DNA from 2 places in the Ectothiorhodospira sp. 9100 genome. Region 2 is predicted to be linked to the other one. Evidence: riboswitches for the same ligand, from Rfam matches in the RefSeq annotation. Region 2 holds a riboswitch; the other holds the start of a gene.

Region 1 (4,281 bases), on a different contig from region 2:
AGGTAGAAGCCCAGCCCGAAGAGGCCGACGATATAGCCGATCCCGCCAAGGATCGACTGGAAATCGTTGTGGTTCTTGTAGGCCATAATCTCTTGTCTGAGCGGGTGCATCTCCCGCCGCACAATCTCGGCGATGGCGGCGCGTTCTTCGTCCGTCAGAGCGGCAATGGTGACTGTGCCTGCGTCAAGTTCCTCGGGCGTCCCCTCAGGCACAGGGTCGGGCTCCGACGCTGCGACGCCCATGATGGCAGCGACGTCTGCAGCCGGCATTCTCATCTCCGCGACATGGCCCGCGCTCAGATCGGCCCGGAAGACATGGGTCACAGCCTCGGTGGGGGTATAGAGGAAAAAACCATCCTGGTCGGTCATGGTCTCGCCCAGTTTGATCCCTCCGGCGTCGAAGACCTCCACCAGCAAATCGACCGCCATCTCGCCGTTGGAAAAGCCGATCTCGCCCTCGATGTCGCTGCCGGCCGGGAAGACGGAGGAGATGACGTTGTGGGCCAGCCCTGCCACGGGCAGGGCAACAAGCGCAAGCGCGAGGAAAAACCTGCGGATCATGCCCATGTTCCTTTTATCGTGTCGAAGAGGTCTGGTTTGACCTGACGCGCGAGATATACTGCAGCGGCGCACAGCAGCGCCTCGATGACCATCACCGGGATATGGGCGAAGAAGACGAACTTCGCGGCGGGCACGAATGCATCGCCGGACATCACAAGACATATCGCCACCAGAAGTGTCGTGGCGGCGATGGCGAAAGCCCCGCCGACCCCTGCCCAGACCGCGCCCACCACCGGCGTGGCACGCGCGATCAGTGGGCCGAAGATGATCCCCGCCAGCACGGCGGGGAGCGCGATGTTCAGCGTGTTGATGCCCAGTACCGTCAGGCCACCGAAGCCAAAGAAGACGGCCTGCAACAGCAGCCCCACGAAAAGCGCGGGAAAGGCGGCCCAGCCGAGGATAAGCCCGGCCAGGCCATTGAGGACCAGATGCACCGACGACGGGCCGATCGGTACGTGGATGAGAGAGGCTACGAAAAACGCGGCCGACAGCACACCCGCCGCCGGGATCTTTTCGAGCGTCAGCTGCCGAAGCCCCAGCGCGATCCCGCCCACGGCAAGCACGGCGCCGCCTATGACAACCTCGTTAGCAAGCGCCCCGTCGACGATATGCATAACCTTACTCCAGCTCGGTCGCGTGGATCCAGATCACCGCGTCCTGGGACAATTCCTTGCCGTCGAACTCGGTTTCGGTACCTGCACCAAGTGCCGCAAAGCCCCACCAGCCGGCGGTCGGAATGCCGAAGGTGAAATACCCGTTGGCATCACTGATCGCGACCAGCGTGCCGCCCGCGGGCGGGGTGACGGTGGGCTCTGTTGTGGTGCCGCCCGCAATTTCGGGCTCGGACGCCATGTATTCGATCTCGATCTCGGCATCTGCGACAGGCGCGCCCTCCGACAGAACCCGGCCCGTGAAGGTTGAACCCACCAACACGTTGTAGGGGCGGTTCAGCGGCTGGATCTCGGCTGGCAGGCCCATGATGCCGTCCCAATCCGTGGGCAGGCCGTTGCGGTTCAGAAAAACGCGCGTGATCTGCTGGATATAGATGTCCTCGGAGTCCTCGTAATAGGGCTCGGGCACGGTCACCAGAACGTAGTCGCCCGACCGGCGGATCGGGACAGAGCCAATGAAGGCTTCGCCCGTATTCTCGACGCCCTGGAAAGGCGCGGGCTGTAGCGTATCAATAAGGTCGGTGCGCTCGCCGTTGTGGATCATGTAGAACTCGCGCGGCATGGCGAGATCCATTACATATCCATTGTCGAAGGGATGCCAGAAGATCAGCTTGACCGGGATTTCGCCGGGCGTCTCGATCACAGCCTGTTCGGTGTAACTCAGCAGGAAATGTGCCGATGCCGTTATCGGCAGGGCGGCGGCGGCAACTGCCGCAAGAAGGGTTGTGCGAAGGGGCATGTACGTCCTCTTTCGATCGTGCAGCGTGCAGCGCTCGCGCCACGCTTGGAAAAGACGGACGGGGAGATTTGGCGGGAGCGCGGCAACAGAAAGACGAGCCCATGCCAGACGCGTTTCCCCGGCGTCCAGATGACCGCACGCCCAAGGGCATGCGCATAACCGGCAGGTCTCCTGGCTCGCAGTTCACCGCCCTGGCTGGCCTTCCCGGATCGCTCCAGTGGCATCTTCAGCCGGACTCGCCGCTCACAGTTGCGGGGACAGCCGCGGATTCGGTATCAAGACACCCCACCGCGTTCCCTCTTGCCTCCATCCCGGGAAAGGATGGAACCGATCACGCGTGCTTTATGCCCCGTCATCGTCTGGCTGTCAATCTCATTCCTGGCGGGCTTCGGCCATTGCCGCGAACTGGCGAGGCTGGTCTACATCTGCCTTGCAGAGGACGCGCCGGACTTCGACTGGGTAGGCCTCAAATCATGCCCTGGCACGCCCCAGTCTACCAGTCCCGGTGAATCAATCTGGACATCTCCCCACAGAGCCCACCCACACCCTGCCACCGTCCCGACTCCCTCACCGGGGGAATAATCTGCCTCAAATCAGGTGGTGATCAGCGATTAGGGGTGGGAAACAACAGGCGTGGCTCATCGGGATGATTGTTCAAGACCGGTGCTCAGCACCCCCATACCTGGACATCGCCCACCAGTTTCAGGGCATCACGGGCGTTGGCGGCCCAGAGATCCGCACCGATGACCATGGCCAGGGAGGGCACCCTGTTGATCAGGTTACCACCCACCAGGATCAGGGGTTGCAGCCCCACCTGGTGTTGGCGAATCTCCTCAATCAATTCACGCACGGCCCAGAGATGACGAGGCAACGAGACCGTCAGCCCCACAAGATGGGGGTCGAATCGGCGAACTTGCCCCAACAGGGAGTTTCGAGGCACATCCGCTCCCAGAAACTGCACGGACCAGCCCGACATCTCAAACGCATCTGCAATCATCCGCAAACCAATGACATGCCGATTGCCGGGAGGGGCCGCAAACAATGACCGCATCCCGTTCGAGGTGGATGAGGGTCGGCTGAGCAGCAGTTGAGCCATCACATCCTGTGCGATGGAGCTGGCCAGATGCTCCTCGGCTACCGTGAGGCGATTGGCATGCCACTCCTTGCCAACCTCATACAGAGCCGGTTGCAACAACTCATGCTCAGCCTCGATCAGGGTATCGCCCCTGTCCATCGCCTCTTCCAGGAGTGCTGTGGCGGTGCGGCGGTCGCCAGCAATCAGTGCCTGCATGACCTGATCGGCGACCGGATCCACGGTCACTTTGGATGCTTCAATAACACCCGAGGTATTGGCATTCTCCAGAACACGAGCAGCATGGGCGAAAAGTTCGCTCATCCTCGCCCGATTGTCCGCGCAAAGATAGCGCGACAGGCAACCCTCCATTTCCTGTAAGGCATGAAAGACAACGCCAGTCGACAAACCTCGCCGGAGCAGGAGGGACGATAGCCACTGCAGGCAGTCTTCCAGGGGTTCATGGATGCCAAAAACCAGTGCCGGACGGATAAACTCCAGTAAAAAGGTCAGCTCTTCACGGCATCGGTCTGATCCGAACGCCCCGCCGTCGGCGTAGAATTCCGGAAACCGAGCCGTGATACGATGGCTGGAGAAGCGAATGAGTTCCTCTCGATGGTGTTCGAACTGCTGTACGCCCTCCGCATCCAACCTGAACCGGTGGTTCTGATGGGTGAAATCAACGGTCGGACTGGGTATCACCCTGGACAAGAGAACCTCGCTTGAAACACAAACCCAAGTTTTCGGGGCACTGACGCAAGATGATAGCCCATTCCGTCCAGTTTCTGAGCCCGCAATCACCGTCTCCGAGAGCCGCCCATCTCAACCCTTGGACACGGGCGGGGAATGACAGGCATGGACGTGCCTGACCATTACCTGAAACAGGAACTCTACGAACTCATCCGCAAGGATGCTCGGAGCTTTGATTTTCTTCAGAAAGCCACGCTGGACGGGATCTGGTTCTGGGATATTGAACACCCGGATCATGAATGGATGAGCGATGGCTTCTGGACCATGCTGGGGCAGGATCCAGCCACCAAACAGCCGCTGGCCCGGGAGTGGCAATCCCTGGTAGACCCGGAAGATCTGAAGGTCGTCCATCAAGCGCTTGAAGAGCATTTTGCCAACCCCGAACACCCCTTTGATCAGATTATCCGCTACACGCACCGCGATGGCTCGACGCTCTGGATTCGCTGTCGGGGTATGGCCATTCGGGATGATCAAGGACGACCGGTGAGA
Region 2 (4,281 bases):
CGGGGTCAGTTCTGGATCTATTACCACGATGTCGGATTGCCATCTGATCGGGGCTGCGTACTCCATGATAAAGTGTGATCAGTCGGTGTAGATCCCACTGCCATGCCGGTGCGGGTAGACCCAGTTGGTGCCATGAGGGCTGGAGCCATGTTCGAACGAGCACCTCAGGGAATTGATTCTGTCGAGTCCCTGTTGCTTGACCTTTCAGGTGTGCTGTATGTGGGGGACGAAGCCGTTCCCGGGGCGCGGGAAGCGGTGGAGATGGCTCGCAGCGCGGGACTTCCCCTGCGGCTGATCACGAATACGACGCGGCAGCCGCGCAGGCGCATCCTGGATCGGCTGCGTACACTTGGGTTCGACTTCCCGGACGAGGCGCTCACCACCGCCCCGAGCGCGATCCGTGCAGAACTTCAGCGACAGGGACGAGCAGCCCGATTCTTCGTGCACCCGGATCTCAGGGCTGAGTTTGCGGATTGCGACTCCGCGGCTGGCGACGCTGAGGTTGTGGTGCTGGGCGATATGGGCGAGCATTTCAGCGTCGAAACGCTGAACAATGCCTTCCGCACGCTCATGGACGGCGCAGAACTGTGGGCCATGGGTATGAACCGATACTTTCAGGAGCCCACCGGGCTGTCGCTGGATCTGGGACCTTTCGTCCGCGCACTGGAATATGCCGCTGAGGTGGAGGCAAAAAACTTCGGGAAGCCCGACAAGCGGCTTTTCCATGCAGCCATCGCGGGCCTCGAACTGCCACCGGAGCGGGTACTCATGGTGGGTGACGATTATGCCGGTGATATTGATGGGGCACGCTCCGCCGGACTGGCGGCCTGCCTGGTGCGGACCGGGAAGTACCGCGCCGGAGACGAGGATCGTGTCTCCTGCTCCGGCGCGGGTCTGGCAGAAAGCCTTCAGAACATTGTCCAAGGGGTGCTTCAGGCCGATTGACCCGCACGATACTCAGGCGGCTTTTTTCTGCTCGAAGCAGTCCTGGTGCCGCCCTCATAGTCGAGGACATCAGTGAAGCCGGTATTGTCGAGCTTCGCCGCGGCCTTGCGGGAGGCGTCGCAGTCGAAGTTGGCGCAATAGACCACGATCTTGCGATCCTTGCCCCCGGCGACGCGACCCACCTGCTGTTACGTCCCACCCTATCAGAGGCCTCCCATCACGCCCTCTCTGAGGCGAAATAAAGAGCTCGCCTCGCATGAGCCTCACCAACACATGGGAATAACCTGTCCGGTCCAGAGCGGTTTGGAGTCACTGGTCAGTGCAGAGCAAATGCCCGGTTCGGGCCGACAGCCGATACCAACCTTTTGCACTCAGGTTAAACCTGCAGTGCAGGTGGCATATTGGGGCCCAAAAGTTCCAGCACCTGGGCGCGATCGAAGGATCTCCGCCGCTGGACAACCCGGGCAAGTGGGTGGACATTATGACGCGTGAACCCGCATGCGTTGCAGGAGTTGATTGCTGATCTCGCCGAGGCGTTCGCTCTACCCGGCGTGGCCGCTGGTGTGTGGCACGCCGGGAAGGAAAGCATTGCTTACCACGGGGTGACGAGCATCGAGAACCCGTTACCGGTTGATGAACACACACTGTTCCAGGCGGGTTCCATTGGCAAGACATTGACCGCCACGGCGGTGGTCAGGTTGGCCGAGGCCGGTGTTTGAGCAGGATTAAGTGCCGTCGTCACAGCCAACCACGCTGCATGTGAAACTCGTGAGCGGCCAGGTGGATCGTTACGTGTTCGTGGACGGGCCCTGCCGGGCGTCATCGGCTATTTTGTCCCTGGTGGTGGGAACTTGCACCCGGTCAGCAGCCCTACGATCCCGGCGAGCAGGCGGACCTGGTGGCCTATCTGCGCAGCGCGCTGGATCTTCATGGTGGTGATGAGACTGAATCACACTGTGTGCGATAGGCCGGCTCGCCAAACCCAGAGCCCCTGTCGTAGCCATGACAAGCACTCAGTTCCTGCACGTCGCCGGCTACGTGAACCTCAACGACACCCATTACACGGCCCAGGCGAGCCTCAACCGGCGAATTGCCGCCGTATCGATCATGCGCTGAGTCCAGGGCTTGTGCCAATGATGTGCTGTGGCTATCCTCTCGCGCGAATGGTGCCCGGCATGAGTCGGGAGAATAGGGAAACCGGTGCGGAGGCCTCCTCCTAATCCGGTGCTGCCCCCGCAACTGTAAGCGGAGAGTGCCCTCCATCGCCACCGGACCAGCCCCCTTGGGGACGGCCGGGAAGGCGGAGGGTGCTGCGACCCGCGAGCCAGGAGACCTGCCATCCATTGATAGCCGCCAGACCGGACGGGGTGTCCGGCGGAGGGATCGCCAATGGCGACATGTCCCAGCCTCGGGCTGTGGGGCATTTCCTTTCGAAAAAGCGCACTCCACCGGGACGGCCCTGACATTCCGCGCCGCACGCCCTTCATTGGTGTGCTGCCGTGTTTACCAACCGAAAGGCCGATCATGACCCGATTCTCCCGCGCCGCCGCGATCCTCGCGCCCACGCTTGCCCTGGCACCCGCCGCCGCCACGGCCGAAACGCTCACCCTGTTCGTTTCAGGTCAGGATCTCGCAACCGAAGGGTTCAACGCCCCGCAACTGACGAAAGACGGCTGGCAGCTCAGCTTCTCGCGTGTGATCGCCACCGTCGACCATGTGACCGCCTGGCGCACGGATCCGCCGTTCGCGGCAGACGGCCCCGGGATCACCGGCGATGCGCTGGAAATGGTTGGTCCCTTTACCGTTGACCTGGTCGCTGCCGATGACAAGGACCGTGTCGAGGTGGCCACCGTGGACGCCGAACAAGGGTTTTACAACGCACTTTCCTGGACGTTGGCGCCAGCGCCGGAGGGCGAGTTTGAGGGATTTTCACTGGTCTTCGAGGGCACGGCCACCCGCGATGGGGAGGAGGTGGACTTCACCCTGGCCACCCGTGATGCAATCGCCCATGCCTGCGGCGAATACGTGGGCGACGAACGCAAGGGCTTTGTCACGACTGGCGAGGGTTCCGACCTGGAGATCACGCTGCACCTGGACCATTTGTTCGGCCGCGCAGACTGGGCTGCTGATGATCCCACCAACCTTGAGGCACTGGGTTTCGACGCCTTTGCTGAAGGCGGGATGCAGGAGTTCTCGCTGAATGGTCTGCATGTTGGTCATGTGGGCGAGGGACATTGCCATGACGGCCCACTCTAACGGGGTTGCCACGGCGATGGCGGGGCTCCTGGCCCTTGCGCCGCTGACTGCGCTGGGTCATGCCGCGTTGCTCGATGCCGAGGCAGCCACGGCCATCCGTCTGCACGCCCAATACGATACCGGCGAGCCCATGGCCGAGGCGCAGGTCATCATCTACGCCCCCGACAATCCCACCCGCGCCTGGCGCCAGGGTACGACCGACGCCGAGGGGCGCTATCTCTTCGCTCCCGACCTGGAGGTGCCCGGCCGCTGGACGGTGCAGGTGCGCCAGGCCGGGCACGGGGCCGTTGCCCATGTGGAGGTGGGCCCTTCAGGCGCTGATGGAGATGCCGATGCCCCTGTTCTCGCTTTCACAGGCGGGTACGCTGAGACCGGGCCGCTGCAGCAAGTGGTGATGGTGGCGCTGGTGGCCTGGGGTGCGTTGGGCACGGGGCTTTACTTCTGGCGCCGGAGGCGTGGCGATGCATCTGCCTGACGGATTGCTGCCGGTGGGCATGGTCGTCGGCGGCTATATCGGCAGCGCCGCGCTTCTGGGTTTCAGTCTCACCCGGATTGCGCGCCTGCCCGATCCGGGCGCGGCCATGCCGAGGGCAGCGATGCTGACCGCAGTGTTTTTCGCTGTTTCATCCCTCGCGGTGCCGGTGCCGCCAACGACGGTGCATCCGATGCTGGCGGGGCTGATGGGCGTGCTCCTGGGCTGGTACGCGGTACCGGCGATCCTGGTAGGCCTGTTCCTGCAGGCGGTCCTGTTCGGCCATGGCGGGCTGACCACGCTGGGGCTGAACGGGTTGATCCTTGCGCCGGCCGCGCTGATCGCCTGGGGGGTCTGGCGGGCCCTGGAACCACGGGCGTCCACCTTCGCGGCGGTGATTGCCGGCAGCGGTGGGGTGGTGCTGTCTCTGGCGGTCTTCGCCGTTTTCGTGCTGTGGGGACTCCCTGCCGAGGTGGATGCTGCGGCGGAGCGGGCTGCGCTGGCCGTTTTCCTGCTTGCCCATCTGCCACTGGTGCTGGCCGAAGGGGTGCTTGTCGCGGTCGTGCTGCGCGTGCTTGCCAGGGTGGAACCGGGACTTCTGCCCCGTG

The links. Region 2 has a riboswitch for cobalamin ahead of LPW29_RS11775 (hypothetical protein). Riboswitches for the same ligand answer to the same signal wherever they lie in the genome.
Region 1: another riboswitch for cobalamin. It lies ahead of LPW29_RS14315 (DUF4198 domain-containing protein); the one in region 2 lies ahead of LPW29_RS11775 (hypothetical protein).

The regions. Positions count from the first base shown of each region.
Region 1 is NZ_JAJNAN010000071.1:1,761-6,041, forward strand. It holds gene LPW29_RS14305 (hypothetical protein) at 1-560, opposite strand, end outside; gene cbiM (cobalt transporter CbiM) at 557-1,174, opposite strand; gene LPW29_RS14315 (DUF4198 domain-containing protein) at 1,179-1,970, opposite strand; cobalamin riboswitch at 2,115-2,317, opposite strand; gene LPW29_RS14320 (cobalamin B12-binding domain-containing protein) at 2,638-3,744, opposite strand; gene LPW29_RS14325 (putative bifunctional diguanylate cyclase/phosphodiesterase) at 3,898-4,281, shown strand, end outside.
Region 2 is NZ_JAJNAN010000041.1:8,818-13,098, reverse strand. It holds gene LPW29_RS11790 (TIGR01458 family HAD-type hydrolase) at 148-945, shown strand; gene LPW29_RS11785 (rhodanese-like domain-containing protein) at 933-1,127, opposite strand; gene LPW29_RS11780 (serine hydrolase) at 1,434-1,664, shown strand; cobalamin riboswitch at 2,093-2,300, shown strand; gene LPW29_RS11775 (hypothetical protein) at 2,470-3,201, shown strand; gene LPW29_RS11770 (carboxypeptidase-like regulatory domain-containing protein) at 3,185-3,676, shown strand; gene cbiM (cobalt transporter CbiM) at 3,663-4,281, shown strand, end outside; gene LPW29_RS11760 (energy-coupling factor transporter transmembrane component T family protein) at 4,279-4,281, shown strand, end outside.